Regions from separate parts of the Herbidospora sp. RD11066 genome, predicted to be linked through region 1. Evidence: riboswitches for the same ligand, from Rfam matches in the RefSeq annotation. Region 1 holds a riboswitch; each other region holds the start of a gene.

Region 1 (4,273 bases):
GATGGTGACGAAGAACGGCGCCCCGACGAACGCGGTGACCACCCCGATCGGCAGCTCGGCCGGGGCGAGGACGGTCCGCGCGATCAGGTCGGCGCTCACCAGGAACGCGCCTCCCACCAGCAGCGACAGCGGCAGCACCACCCGGTACGACCCCCCGGCCAGGCGCCTGACCGCGTGCGGCACCACCACCCCGACGAACCCGATCAGCCCTCCGGCCGACACGGCGGCGGCGGTGGCCAGCGAGGCCGCGACCAGCACGACCAGCCGCACCCGCCCGGCCCGCACCCCCAGCGCGGAGGCCTCGTCGTCACCGACCGACAGCACGTCGAGCAGCCGCCCGTGCACCAGCAGGATCGCAGCGGCAACGGCGGCGTAGGGCGCACACCTGACCACCTGATCCCACCCGCCGCCGACGTCGCCGAGGATCCAGGCGTAGACGCGCTGGAGCTCCTCGACCTTGAGCTGCTGGAGGAAGGTCTGGATGGCGGTGAGGAACGAGGTCACCGCGACTCCGGCGAGCACGAGCGTGGCGGTCCCGCCACCTCTCGTGGCGGTATGCCCGAGCCCGTAAGCCAGCAGCACCCCGCCGACCGCCCCGCAGAACGCCGCGAGCGGCACCCCGACCCCGTCGCCCGCGACCACGATGACCAGCGTGACGGTCAGCCCGGCTCCGGCGGCGGCGCCGAGCAGATAGGGATCGGCCAGCGGATTGCGGAACACGCCCTGGTACCCGGCGCCCGCGACCGCCAGCAGCCCACCGACCATCGCCCCGAGCAGCACCCGGGGCAACCGCAACTCGAACAGCACCCCGTTCTCCAACGGGGTGAGCCCGGAGGCGACATCCACGAACGGCAGCCGATCGACCAGCGCCAGCACCACCCCCTTCAGGGGCAGCCCGGCGGCACCGACCATGAGACCCGCGGCCATACAGGCGACCAGGACCACGGCAGCCGCCCCGATCCAGAAATTTCGAGACATCAGCCTGCGGCCTGACCGGAGCGCAGCACGGTCATCGACCGGCGTGCTTGACCTGAACCGGCTCGCGAACGACGCGATTGCGGCAAGTCCTGACCCGAACCGGCACGATCACCGCACAGCGGCGACGGCTCCGCGCCTGAGCGTGAACCCGCTCGGACCCAGCACCCTGAACTCACACGTGAACCAGCCCCGCCCCAGCACCCCCAGCTCGGACGTGAACCAGCCCCGCCCCAGCACCCCGAGCTTGCACGTGGACCAGCCCCGCCCCAGCCCCCCGCGTTTCGGTGTGAACCAACTCGTTCCCGGCATCGCGTGCTTGGACATGCAGCCACTCCGTCGTGGCTTTGGGGCCGCCCGTGGTTTCGTCCCGGCCTCATGCGGCTGTCGGTCGGCGGTCGCGCGCTGAACGGGCTCGGTCGTGGCGTTCTGCCGGAAGGCCTTGGGGCGGCGAGGCGCGGAAAGGGGCGTTTGGGCATCGGCCCGTGCTCTTGGCCAGGCCTCATGCGGCTGTCGGTCGGCGTTCGCGCGCTGGCAAGGGCTCCGTGCCAAACGGCCGAGCGGAATGGGAGGCGGTCGGGCATCAGCCGGCGGCCTTGGCCACCCCGGCGCCGATGGCCTCGGCCAGGTCTACGACGCGGGGGCCCCAGCGGGAGGCGATGTCGTCGTCGAGTTCGACCACGTCGCCGTTCTTGACGGCCTTCAGGCCGCCCCAGCCGGGGCGCTTCGCGAGGGCTTCGGCGTTCTGCTGGCAGCACTTCACGTCGGCCAGGAAGATCAAATCAGGGTCGGCCTTGGCGACGAACTCGGCCGACAGTTTGGGGTAGCCACCGGCCGCGTCGGGGGCCTCGTCGGCGATGTTGACCAGGCCGAACAGGGCGTAGATCTGGCCGATGAAGGTGGTCGAGGTCGCGGCATACGGAGTGACGTCGAGCTCGTGGTAGTACGTCAGTTTCGCCTGGGGAGCGGCGGCGGCCAGGTCGGCGAGCTTCTGCTTCATCCCCGTCACGACCTCGTCGGCCTTGGCGCGGTTGCCGGTGGCGGTGCCGAGGTTCTCGATCTCCGTGTACGCGTCGTCGATCTTGGTGGCGGCCGACAGGACCAGTACCGGCACGCCGACCTTGCCAAGCCCGGCCACGACGCCTTCGAGGTCGTTGGAGACGATCACCAGGTCGGGCTGCTCGGCGGTGATGGCCTCGACGTTGGGCTTGAAGCCCGACAGGGCGGTCTTGGGCGCCTCGGGCGGGAAGTTCGACTGGTCGTCGACCGCGACGACCTGCGGCCCGGCGCCGATCGCGAACAGCGACTCGGTGGCCGTGGGCGACAGCGACACGACCCGTTGCGGCCTTTCCGCGATCGTGACGGCGCCGTTGGCGGCCTGCACGGTCACCGGGAAGGGGCCGCTGCTCTGAGCGGCGGGAGAAGCGGGGGTCGCGGTGTCGGCACTGCTGCAACCGGACAGCAGGGTGACACCCAGCAACACACCCGCGAGAGCCGTACGCAAGGGCCTCACGAGGTTCCTCCGAAGGGGGTTGCCGGAACGAGAGACCCGGGGACGGATCACCCTTTCCACGAGGGCGGATGGCGTCGGCGACGACACAGGCGACCTGGCTGCCCTCCGGGGAGGAGGGTTCACAGTTGCGGGAACAGCGCCGGGTTCACACCGGACTTCGCTGCGGCGTCACGCGCCCATACCGTACCAACAGCGATTTTGACCCGGACGTGAGGCTAGGCTGACCCCATGGTGTGGCGGGCCGTCAGGGCGACCGGGCGGCTGGTGCTCGATCTGCTGCTGGTCCCCCTGGGCTTCTTCGCCCTCCTCGGCACCGTGATCACGATGATCCTGTCGGCGACCTATCTCGGGTTGCTGCTGCTGCCGTACTCGATCCGGTTCAACCGAGCGGTCGCGTCGCTGGCCCGGCGGAACGCGGCGGCGTGGCTCGGGGAGCGGGTGACGGCGTCCTACCGGCCCGTCCAGGGAGGTCCCCTAGCGCGGGTGCGCGCCGTCACGGGTGACCCGCAGACCTGGCGGGACCTCGGGTTCTTCGTCGTCCACTCCTTCACCGGGACGATCGGCGGGATCCTGGCGATCGGGCTGTGGGGCGCGCTCGGCTGGGGGCTGTCGATCCCGATCTGGTGGTGGGCGCCGCTGCCCGAACACGCCATCTACCTGCCGTGGGCGCTCGACTCGTGGGCGCGGGTGGTGATCACCGTGCCGGTGTTCCTCGGGCTGGTCGGGGCGGTCGGGTTCCGGGTGGTGCCGAGGCTCGCCGACGGGCTGTTCCGGCTGGCCAAGGCGATCCTGGCGCCCCGGCACGTACGCCTGGCCGAACGGGTCACCGAGGCGCTCGACGCCCACGGCCACGAACTGCGCCGCATCGAACGCGACCTCCACGACGGCGCCCAGGCCCGGCTGGTCTCCATCGCCATGCGGCTCGGCATCGCCGAACGGGTGCTGGCCGACGACCCCGGCAAGGCCGCCGCGCTCATCACCGAGGCCCGGCTGAGCACCGAAGAGACGATGACCGAGCTGCGCGGCATCATCCGCGGCATGTACCCGCCGATCCTGGCCGACCGCGGCCTGCCCGGCGCGGTCGCGGCGCTGGCCGGGCGGTCGCCGGTGCCGGTCGAGGTCGAGACGGCCGACGTGGGGCGCCTCCCTGCGGCGGTCGAGGCCGCGGCCTACTTCGTGATCGCCGAAGCCCTGACGAACGTGGCCCGGCACAGCGCGGCGACCCGGGCGAGGGTGGGCGTCCAACGTACGGAAGGCAGGCTCGTGGCCGAAGTGAGCGACGACGGAAAGGGCGGCGCCGACGAACAGGGCGGATCCGGCCTCGCCGGCATCCGCCGCCGCGTCAGCGCCTTCGACGGCACGACCACCCTGACCAGCCCGCCGGGCGGGCCGACGACCTTGCGAGTGGAACTGCCATGCGAATGACGCACGGGCGCGAAGCGGGTGGGGCCGCGTTGCGCGTGACGCACGAGCGCGAAGCGGGTGGGGCCGACCTGCGCATGACATACGGGCGGGAAGCCGGTGCGGCTTCCATCATCTGGCGGAAGGGCGCGGTGCGGGTGGGGCTTACGTGCGAGTGATCATCGTGGAGGACAGCGTTCTGCTGGCCGAGGGGCTGACGCTGCTGCTCAACACCGAGGGGCACGAGGTGGTCGCCACCGTCGGGACCGCCGAGGAGTTCCACGGGGCGGTCGACGAGCACCGGCCCGACATCGCCGTGGTCGACATCCGGCTGCCGCCGACCTTCCGCGACGAGGGGGTCCGCGCGGCGATCCAGGTCCGCCG
Region 2 (4,273 bases), on a different contig from region 1:
GCCGAGCAGCCGGGCCGCCTTCACGGTCACCAGTTCGGGGTCGCCGGGGCCGAGGCCCACGCCGTAGAGCGTTCCGGTCATCATTCCTCGTCACTGGCGATGGCGTTGAGCGCCGCCGCCGTCATCGCGCTGCCGCCACGGCGACCGCGAACCACCAGAAACTCCAGGTCAGAGGCGGCCAGCGCGTCTTTCGACTCGGCCGCGCCGATGAACCCCACCGGGATCCCGATCACCGCCGCCGGTCGCGGCGCCCCCTCGGCGACCATCTCCAGCAGCCGGAACAGCGCCGTCGGCGCGTTCCCGACCGCCACCACCGCGCCGCCCATCCGCTCGCGCCACAGCTCCAGCGCCGCCGCGCTGCGGGTCGTCCCGAGCTCCGCCGCCAGCGCCGGAACGCGCGGGTCCGCGAGGGTGCACAGAACCTCGTTCTTGTACGGCAACCGCTTCCGCGTCACCCCCGCCGCGACCATGTTGGCGTCGCAGAGGATCGGCGCGCCCGCGTCCAGCGCCTTCCTGGCCGCCGCGACGACCCCGTCCGACCAGGCCATGTCGCCGGGCAGGTCGGTCATGCCGCAGGCGTGGATCATGCGGACCGCGACCCGCGCCACGTCGGGCGGCAGGGCCGACAGGTCGGCCTCGGCGCGGATGGTGGCGAAGGACTGGCGGTAGATCTCGGCGCCGTCCTTGATGTAGGTCACGATGCGCTCCGCTGGTAGCCGGACGGGGTGGCGATCAGGTCGGTGACCTCGCCCCTGGGCCGCCCGCACCTGCGCGCGCAGCCGGACCAGTGGACGGGCACGCCGATGGGCCGGGCGTCCGCCTGCACGTCGCTCAGCGACTTCGCGCAGCCGGGCGAGCCGGTGCAGGCGGTGACGTGGAGCCAGGGGCTGCCGGGGTCGGTGATCAGCCCCTCGGGCAGGCGGGTGCCCGCGGGGACGAGCAGGGTGCGCCAGGGCGTGATCCGCAGCCACTCGGCCTCGGCCAGCACCAGCGCCTGGGCGGCGGTCAGGCGGCCGAGGGGGACCAGGGCGCCGGTCATCGCGCCGAAGTCGCCGACGTAGCCGCTGGTCCGGGGTTCGGGGAAGGTCGCCTTCGGTCCCGGGAAGGTGCCCTCGGGGATACGCCATTCGCCCTCGGAGAGCCGGAGGAAGGTCTGCGCGACGTGGACCGCTGCGTGGATCGCCTCAGTGGGCGGTAGCCGTAAAGAAAGATCGGTGGTTCCGGCGAAGACGGCGAAGTGCTCACCGCGGGACATCAGCACCACGTCGGCGCCGAGACCCGCCACATCCCCGGAGCCGTCGTCGACCGCGAACAGGAACCGCCCGGACAGATCGGCCAGTTCCGGTACGGCGCAGATCGCCTCGTCGAGACCCTTCACCAGCGCGCGGAAAGCGGCGGAACCGGACAGCGGCGAGGCGACGATGTTGCGCACCCGCTCGTGGGAGGCCGACGGCAGCAGCCCCGCCGCCGCGATCGCCTCGGCGAACCCGGCCGGGTCGTCGACCCCTCTGACCTGGATGTTCGCGCGCGAGGTCAGCTCCAGCACGCCCCCGCCGGCGGTCGCGAGGACCGCGAGCTGCGCCCCGGTCAGGTCGCCTCCGGGCAGCCGGACCCGGGCCAGCGGCCCGTCCGCCGCCTGATGGACCTGGAGCGCGCCGGGACAGGCGTCGCGCGAGGAATGTCCGGTAATGGCCACGTCGAGGATGGTAAAGCCCCCCGTGGGTCTTGCAAGCCGGGGGAGTCCCGTAGTCTCATCGGGCGACGGCACAAACGAGGAAGCCGGTGTGAATCCGGCGCGGTCCCGCCACTGTCACCGGGGAGCGAACCCCACCAACGGCCACTGTCACAGGGAAGGCCGGGGTGAGCCCTGATCCGGGAGCCAGGAGACTCGGCCGTCACCTGAACACACGACCCGGGGCGCGGACCCCGAGGGAGGGCTCGCCATGATCGTTTTGCTGTCCACATCGGACACCGACCTCCTGAGCGCCCGCGCGAGCGGCGCCCCCTACCGGTTGGCGAACCCCTCCCGAACCCCCGACCCGACGTCGTTACTCGACGACGCCGACGTGATCGTGGTCCGGTTGCTGGGCGGCCGCCGCGCCTACGAAGAGGGCCTGGACATCCTCCTGGCCGGCGGGAAGCCGGTTGTGGTGCTGGGCGGCGAACAGGCCCCCGACGCGGAGTTGATGGAGCTCTCGACGGTCCCGAGCGGCGTGTGCGCCGAGGCCCACGCCTACCTGGCCCACGGCGGCCCCGCCAACCTGACCGAACTGCACAACTTCCTCAGCGACACCCTGCTCCTGACCGGAAACGGCTTCGCCCCTCCGGCCGCACTGCCGTCGTGGGGCCTTGGCGAGACTGCCGGCCTCAGCGTCACCCCTCCCCATGCATTGCCCGAAATTTCGGCAGATCCGGGTGTTCGGCCCGATCCCGAAAGCCACGTGGCGGAGCCGAGCACGGCGGCAGAAACACGGACAGGGCAAACTGCGGAAGCAGCGGCAAAGGTTGGCGCGCAGGGTGCGGGGGGTCCGGACAGCGCTGCGCGCAGTCCGGAAATTTCAGGACAACCGGTGGTTGGGATCCTCTACTACCGCGCCCATCACGTCGCCGGCAACACCTCTTTCATCCGGACTTTGTCCGAAGCGATTGTCCAAGCCGGTGGACGTCCCCTGCCCGTCTACTGCGCCTCGCTGCGCACCGCCGAGGCCGGGCTGATCGAGACGCTGAGCGAGTGTGACGCGCTGATCGTCACCGTGCTGGCGGCGGGGGGTACCCGGCCCGCGACCGCGCAGGCGGGCGGCGAGGACGAGGCGTGGGACGTCGGCGCGCTGGCCGATCTCGACATCCCGATCCTCCAGGGGCTCTGCCTGACCACCGACCGCGCCACCTGGGAGGCCGCCGACGACGGGCTGTCCCCGCTGGACGCGGCCTCGCAGATCGCCATCCCCGAGTTCGACGGCCGGATCATCACGGTCCCGTTCTCGTTCAAGGAGATCGACCCCGACGGCCTCACCGTCTACGCCGCCGACCCCGAGCGCGCCGCCCGGGTGGCGGGAGTGGCGGTCCGGCACGCCCGGCTGCGCCACATCCCCGTCGAAGAGCGCCGCGTGGCGATCATGCTGTCGGCCTACCCGACCAAGCACTCCCGCATCGGCAACGCCGTCGGCCTGGACACCCCGCGCAGCGTGGTCCGGCTGCTGCGGGCCATGGGCGAGGCCGGGTACAAGATCGGCGACTTCCCCGGCGTGGCCGCCCAGGACGGCGACGCCCTCATCCACGCCCTGATCGCCGCGGGCGGCCAGGACCCCGACTGGCTCACCGACGAGCAACTCGCCGGCAACCCGGTCCGCATCCACAAGGACGTCTACCGGCGGCACTTCGACGGCCTGCCCGCCGACCTCCGCGAGGCGATGGAGCGGCACTGGGGCCCCGCCCCGGGAGAGCTGTTCGTCGACGGCGACGACATCGTGCTCGCCGCCCTCCAGGACGAGAACGTCGTCGTCATGGTCCAGCCGCCGCGCGGCTTCGGCGAGAACCCCATCGCCATCTACCACGACCCCGACCTGCCGCCCAGCCACCACTTCCTGGCCGCCTACCACTGGCTGTCGAACCGGTACGACGCCGTCGTGCACGTCGGCAAGCACGGCAACCTCGAATGGCTCCCCGGCAAGTCGGCCGGCCTGTCGGCCGCCTGCGGCCCCGACGCCGCCCTCGGCGACCTGCCGCTCATCTACCCCTTCCTCGTGAACGACCCGGGCGAGGGCACCCAGGCCAAACGCCGCGCCCACGCCACCCTGGTCGACCACCTCGTGCCCCCGATGGCCCGCGCCGAGACCTACGGCGACATGGCCCGCCTGGAGCAGCTCCTCGACGAGCACGCCTCCATCGCCGCCATGGACCCGGCCAAGCTCCCGGCCGTCCGCGCCCAGATCTGGACGCTCATCCAGGCCGCCCGCCTCGACCACGACCTCGGCCTGGACGACCGCCCCCACGACGCCGAGTTCGACGACTTCCTCCTGCACGTCGACGGCTGGCTGTGCGAGGTCAAGGACGTCCAGATCCGCGACGGCCTGCACGTCCTCGGCCAGGTCCCTTCTGGCGAAGCGAGAATCGACCTGGTCCTCGCGATCCTGCGGGCCAAGCAGATGTGGGCCGGCGACCAGGCGCTCCCCGGCCTGCGCGAGGCCCTGGGCCTGACCGAACACGGCGACGCCCGCGCCGACGTGGACGCGGTCGAGGCCGAGGCGCGCGCCTTGGTCGCGGAGATGGAGGC
Region 3 (4,273 bases), on a different contig from region 1:
GCACGATCGTGGACTTCGCCGTGCCCTTCTCCCCGCGGACCAGCACACCCCCCACCCGTGGCGACACGGCGTTGAGGATGAGCGCCAGTTTGAGGTCGTCCATCCCGACAACGGCGCTGAACGGATAGGTCACTCCAGAGTTCCTTTCAACCGCAGATTCCACCGGCCACCCACCCCGGTGAGCAGCGCACTCCCCAGCGGGGGCACGTCGAGGCGCCGATAGTCCGCCCCCGTGGCCACCACGACGGCGGCCCGCACGACGGCGGGATGGGTGAGCGCGAGCACCGGCCCGCCGTCGAGCCCGCCGAGCCACTCGCGCACCCGCTCGATCAGCGCGGCCACCGACTCCCCGCCGTGAGGCACGGCATGGAGATCGTGGATCCACTGGGCGAGCTCGACGGGATCGATCCCGGCCAGCCTCCGCCCGCGCCAGCTCCCCATGTCGAGATCCCGCAGCTCGGGCGTCACCTCGGCCCCGGGGAGAAGATCACATCGAGCTTCGGGCCCTCGCAGGACTCGGGTCGAATGCGGCCGCGCCAGCGCGGGCCGGTCGCCCTCCAGCGGCTCGTCGGCCAACGGGAACGCGCCTTCCCGCTGGCCGACGGTAAGCGGGTGCGCCCTCAGCGTCACCCGCACCGCCTTCACGACACACCTCGCCGCCGGCCGTGGCCGACCTGCGATCTCGGCGTCGGGCCTGACACCGATCGCAGGCCCCGCACCGGCCCTTGAGACGAGACCGCCTCCACCGCGCGCCCGGTCCGGGTCAGACCCGCACCGGCCGCCGGGCGGACAGCAGGGCGAACACCGAGCCGAGCACGCCCCAGAGCACCGCCTGCATGCCCAGCGACGACACCCGGAAGTTCCACAGCAGCACCGCCGGGAACTCCTGCGGCACCTCCTGGATGGCCGGCAGCACCGCGTAGGCGACCCCGACGATCACCAGGAACGCCGGGACGGCCGCGACCCACCCGTAATGCCGGTGGATCACCGCCCCCGCCCCGAGCGCCAGCAGCCCGATGACCAGCATCACCAGATAGAGGACGGTGCGCTGCCCGATCGTCTCCGGGTCGCCGACAGCGGGCGGGTTGCCCGGATACTTGAGGAACGGCACGAGCACGACCGACAGGAACCCCCCGGCGGCCAGCGTGACGGCGAGCGACTGCTCGTTGGCGGGCCCGAAGCGGCCCTTGACGAAGGCGTAGGCGAGCGCGAACAGCCCGCCGATGACCAGGCCGTAGAGGGTGGTGGCGAGGAAGAGCCCGAAGGCCTGCCCGCCCCGGCTGACCAGTTCGTCGGCGTGCGAGTGACCCGCCCCTGCGGCGGCCTCCTCGATCGCGATGGCCTGGTCGATGAAGGGCTCCCCGACGAGGAACCCGAAGAGTCCCGCGAGCAGCCCGGCGACGGCTCCGGCGCCGAGGCCCCGGAGGAAGAAGTCCTTGATCATCAGTGGCAGGGAACGCCGAGCAGGTGACGGCCGTCGTGCATGAGCTCATGCAGGAAGTCACCGCTTGAGGCGAGCAGCCCCGCCGAGTCCATCGTCACCAGGTAGGCGACGATCAGAAGCACCGGCACCGCCGCCGACCAGGGCAGCAGGTTGCGTACGGGAATGGATGGGGAGCTGGAAATCTGGCTCACGCCACGATCCTCCTCCGGGATTGCGCGTCCCTGTCGTAGATCAACGTGGCGGGTGGTGACCTGACTTTCCATCGGCTGATGGATCACAGTGGCGCGACCGCACCGGACTCTCACCGGTTTCCCACACGCCGCCACAATTCCCGGCGAACGTACCCCGATCTACCGAAACCCGTCAAGATGACACGATCCCGGCCACTTTACAACGTAGATCAGAAAACAGTGGCCCCGAGGCGCGCCTCACCTCTTTCTCGGGACCGCCGAACACACCAGAGCCCGTGGCCGGAATGACCACGGGCTCTGGTGAACGCGTCTCGGATCAGGAGTCGCCGGTCAGTGCCTGGACCAGTTCGGCCGCCGTGCGGCACCGGTCGAGCAGGTCGCCCACATGGGCCTTTGTCCCCCGGAGCGGCTCCAGCGTCGGAACCCGCTGCAGCGACTCGCGCCCCGGGATGTCGAATATGACCGAGTCCCACGAGGCGGCCGCGACCGACTCGCTGTACTGCCGAAGACAGCGCCCCCGGAAGTAGGCGCGCGTGTCGGTGGGCGGCGTCTCGATAGCACGCTCCACGTCGTCTTCGGTGACCAGGCGCTGCATGCGGCCCCGCTCGACCAGACGGTTGTAGAGCCCGCGCTCCGGCCGGATGTCGGCGTATTGCAGGTCGACGAGCTGGAGCCGGGGGTGGGACCAGGGCAGCTTGTCGCGGGTGCGGTAGCCCTCGAGGAGCTCCAGCTTGGCCACCCAGTCGAGCTCCCGGGAGAGCTGCATCGGATCTTCGGCGAGGCGGGTGAGCACCGACTCCCACCGGTTGAGCACGTCTTTGGTCATCTCGTCGGCGTTGGAGCCGTAGCGGTCTTCGACGTATTTGCGGGCCTGCTCCAGGTATTCCATCTGGAGCTGGATCCCGGTCATCTTCCGACCCGACCGCAGCGTGATGATGTGCTTGAGGGAGGGGTCGTGGGAGATGGCCCGCAGCGCCGCGACCGGCGACTCGACCGACAGGTCGACCGTGAGGAAGCCGTCTTCGATCATCGCCAGGACCAGCGAGGTCGTGCCGAGCTTCAGGTAGGTCGAGATCTCCGACATGTTCGCGTCGCCGATGATCACGTGGAGCCGGCGGTATTTCTCCGGGTCGGCGTGGGGCTCGTCGCGGGTGTTGATGATCGGCCGCTTGAGCGTCGTCTCGAGGCCCACCTCGACCTCGAAGAAGTCGGCGCGCTGGGAGATCTGGTAGCCGTCGCCGCGCGAGTCCTGCCCGATGCCGACCTTGCCCGCGCCGGCGAAGACCTGGCGCGAGACGAAGAACGGGGTCAGGTGGCGCACGATGTCGGCGAACGGGGTCGCCCGGCGCATCAGGTAGTTCTCGTGGCAGCCGTAGCTGGCGCCCTTGGAGTCGGTGTTGTTCTTGTAGAGCTGGATGGGCGCGTTGCCCGGCATGCCCGAGGCGCGGACCGCCGCGTCGTGCATGACCCGCTCGCCCGCCTTGTCCCAGATGACCGCGGCCCGGGGGTTGGTGCACTCGGGCGTGGAGTATTCGGGGTGGGCGTGGTCGACGTAGAGCCGGGCGCCGTTGGTGAGGATGACGTTGGCCAGGCCGAGGTCTTCGTCGGTGAGCTGGCTGGAGTCGGCGACCTCACGGGCGAGGTCGAAACCCCGGGCGTCGCGGAGCGGGTTCTCCTCCTCGAAGTCCCACCGGGCTCGGCGGGCGCGCGCGGCCGAGGCCGCCAGGTACGCGTTGACGACCTGCGACGAGGTCACCATCGCGTTAGCACCTGGTTGACCGGGCACACTGATGCCGTACTCGGTCTCGATGCCCATCACCCGCCGGACTGTCATGCGCACCCCATGGCCTGTCGTTCCGCCGTTTATATCCCGAGCCTAGCCCCTTCACTATGCCCGGCCACCAGACAGTTACGGCACCGATGCCTGGCGTTGTTCCACAGGGCTCCTGCCCATCAGACGGCGTAGCAACCGCTGACCTGGGCGATCAACAAGCCGGTATACAGCATACGACAGCAGAATCGATGCCAGCATCGTGCCCCCGACGAGTAGCCACGGGTTTATAGATTCCCGGAATTCCGGGATAAGTACCGCCGAGACGTTCTGATGTACCAGGTAGAGGGGGTAGGTGAGCGCCCCCACCGTGGTCAGCGCCCGCCAGCGGACCCACCGCAGCCACCCCAGGGCCACCGCCGCCATGAGCAGGTAGATGACCGTGATCCAGGCGATGACCGCCGGGTCGGGCGCCGGGAAGTTCTTGCTCCCCACGGCGTCGATCCGGCTCTGCATCCGCTCCAGGGCGACGTACACGGAACAGGAGTAGCTCACCAGGACGAACCCCCAGCGAGTGACGGTCGAGCCCTCGCGGTGGATCAGGTAGAAGGCCATGCCGGCGATGAAGTAGGGCGCCTGCCGCGGCATGAAGATCTCGGTGACCAGCCAGTGCTGCAGCCACTCGGCGAAGATCGCCGCGGCCAGCCACACCCACATGAACGCCATGGCCCGCCGCAGGTTGACCCCCATGATCACGATGATCGAGATCAGGAAGTAGAACTTCAGCTCCACCCAAAGGGACCAGAACACCCCCCCGGCGGGAATGACGCCGAACGCCTCCTGCAGCATCGTGAGATTGATCACGTA

Evidence for each region. Region 1 has a riboswitch for cobalamin ahead of ACYQ78_RS01565 (ABC transporter substrate-binding protein). Riboswitches for the same ligand answer to the same signal wherever they lie in the genome.
Region 2: it holds a riboswitch for cobalamin, as region 1 does, so the genes downstream of both, cobN (cobaltochelatase subunit CobN) here and ACYQ78_RS01565 (ABC transporter substrate-binding protein) in region 1, are expected to answer to the same signal.
Region 3: it holds a riboswitch for cobalamin, as region 1 does, so the genes downstream of both, ACYQ78_RS32365 (CbtB domain-containing protein) here and ACYQ78_RS01565 (ABC transporter substrate-binding protein) in region 1, are expected to answer to the same signal.

Annotation. Positions count from the first base shown of each region.
Region 1 is NZ_BAAGDO010000001.1:336,045-340,317, reverse strand. It holds gene ACYQ78_RS01575 (FecCD family ABC transporter permease) at 1-978, opposite strand, end outside; gene ACYQ78_RS01570 (hypothetical protein) at 1,087-1,302, opposite strand; gene ACYQ78_RS01565 (ABC transporter substrate-binding protein) at 1,559-2,488, opposite strand; cobalamin riboswitch at 2,568-2,689, opposite strand; gene ACYQ78_RS01560 (sensor histidine kinase) at 2,717-3,913, shown strand; gene ACYQ78_RS01555 (response regulator transcription factor) at 4,059-4,273, shown strand, end outside.
Region 2 is NZ_BAAGDO010000010.1:231,050-235,322, forward strand. It holds gene ACYQ78_RS32415 (precorrin-2 C(20)-methyltransferase) at 1-81, opposite strand, end outside; gene ACYQ78_RS32420 (precorrin-8X methylmutase) at 81-701, opposite strand; gene ACYQ78_RS32425 (hypothetical protein) at 695-1,696, opposite strand; cobalamin riboswitch at 1,746-1,911, shown strand; gene cobN (cobaltochelatase subunit CobN) at 1,944-4,273, shown strand, end outside.
Region 3 is NZ_BAAGDO010000010.1:218,494-222,766, reverse strand. It holds gene ACYQ78_RS32380 (VWA domain-containing protein) at 1-103, opposite strand, end outside; gene ACYQ78_RS32375 (histidine phosphatase family protein) at 130-645, opposite strand; gene ACYQ78_RS32370 (CbtA family protein) at 764-1,444, opposite strand; gene ACYQ78_RS32365 (CbtB domain-containing protein) at 1,444-1,635, opposite strand; adenosylcobalamin (AdoCbl) riboswitch at 1,641-1,784, opposite strand; gene dop (depupylase/deamidase Dop) at 1,952-3,469, opposite strand; gene ACYQ78_RS32355 (acyltransferase family protein) at 3,545-4,273, opposite strand, start outside.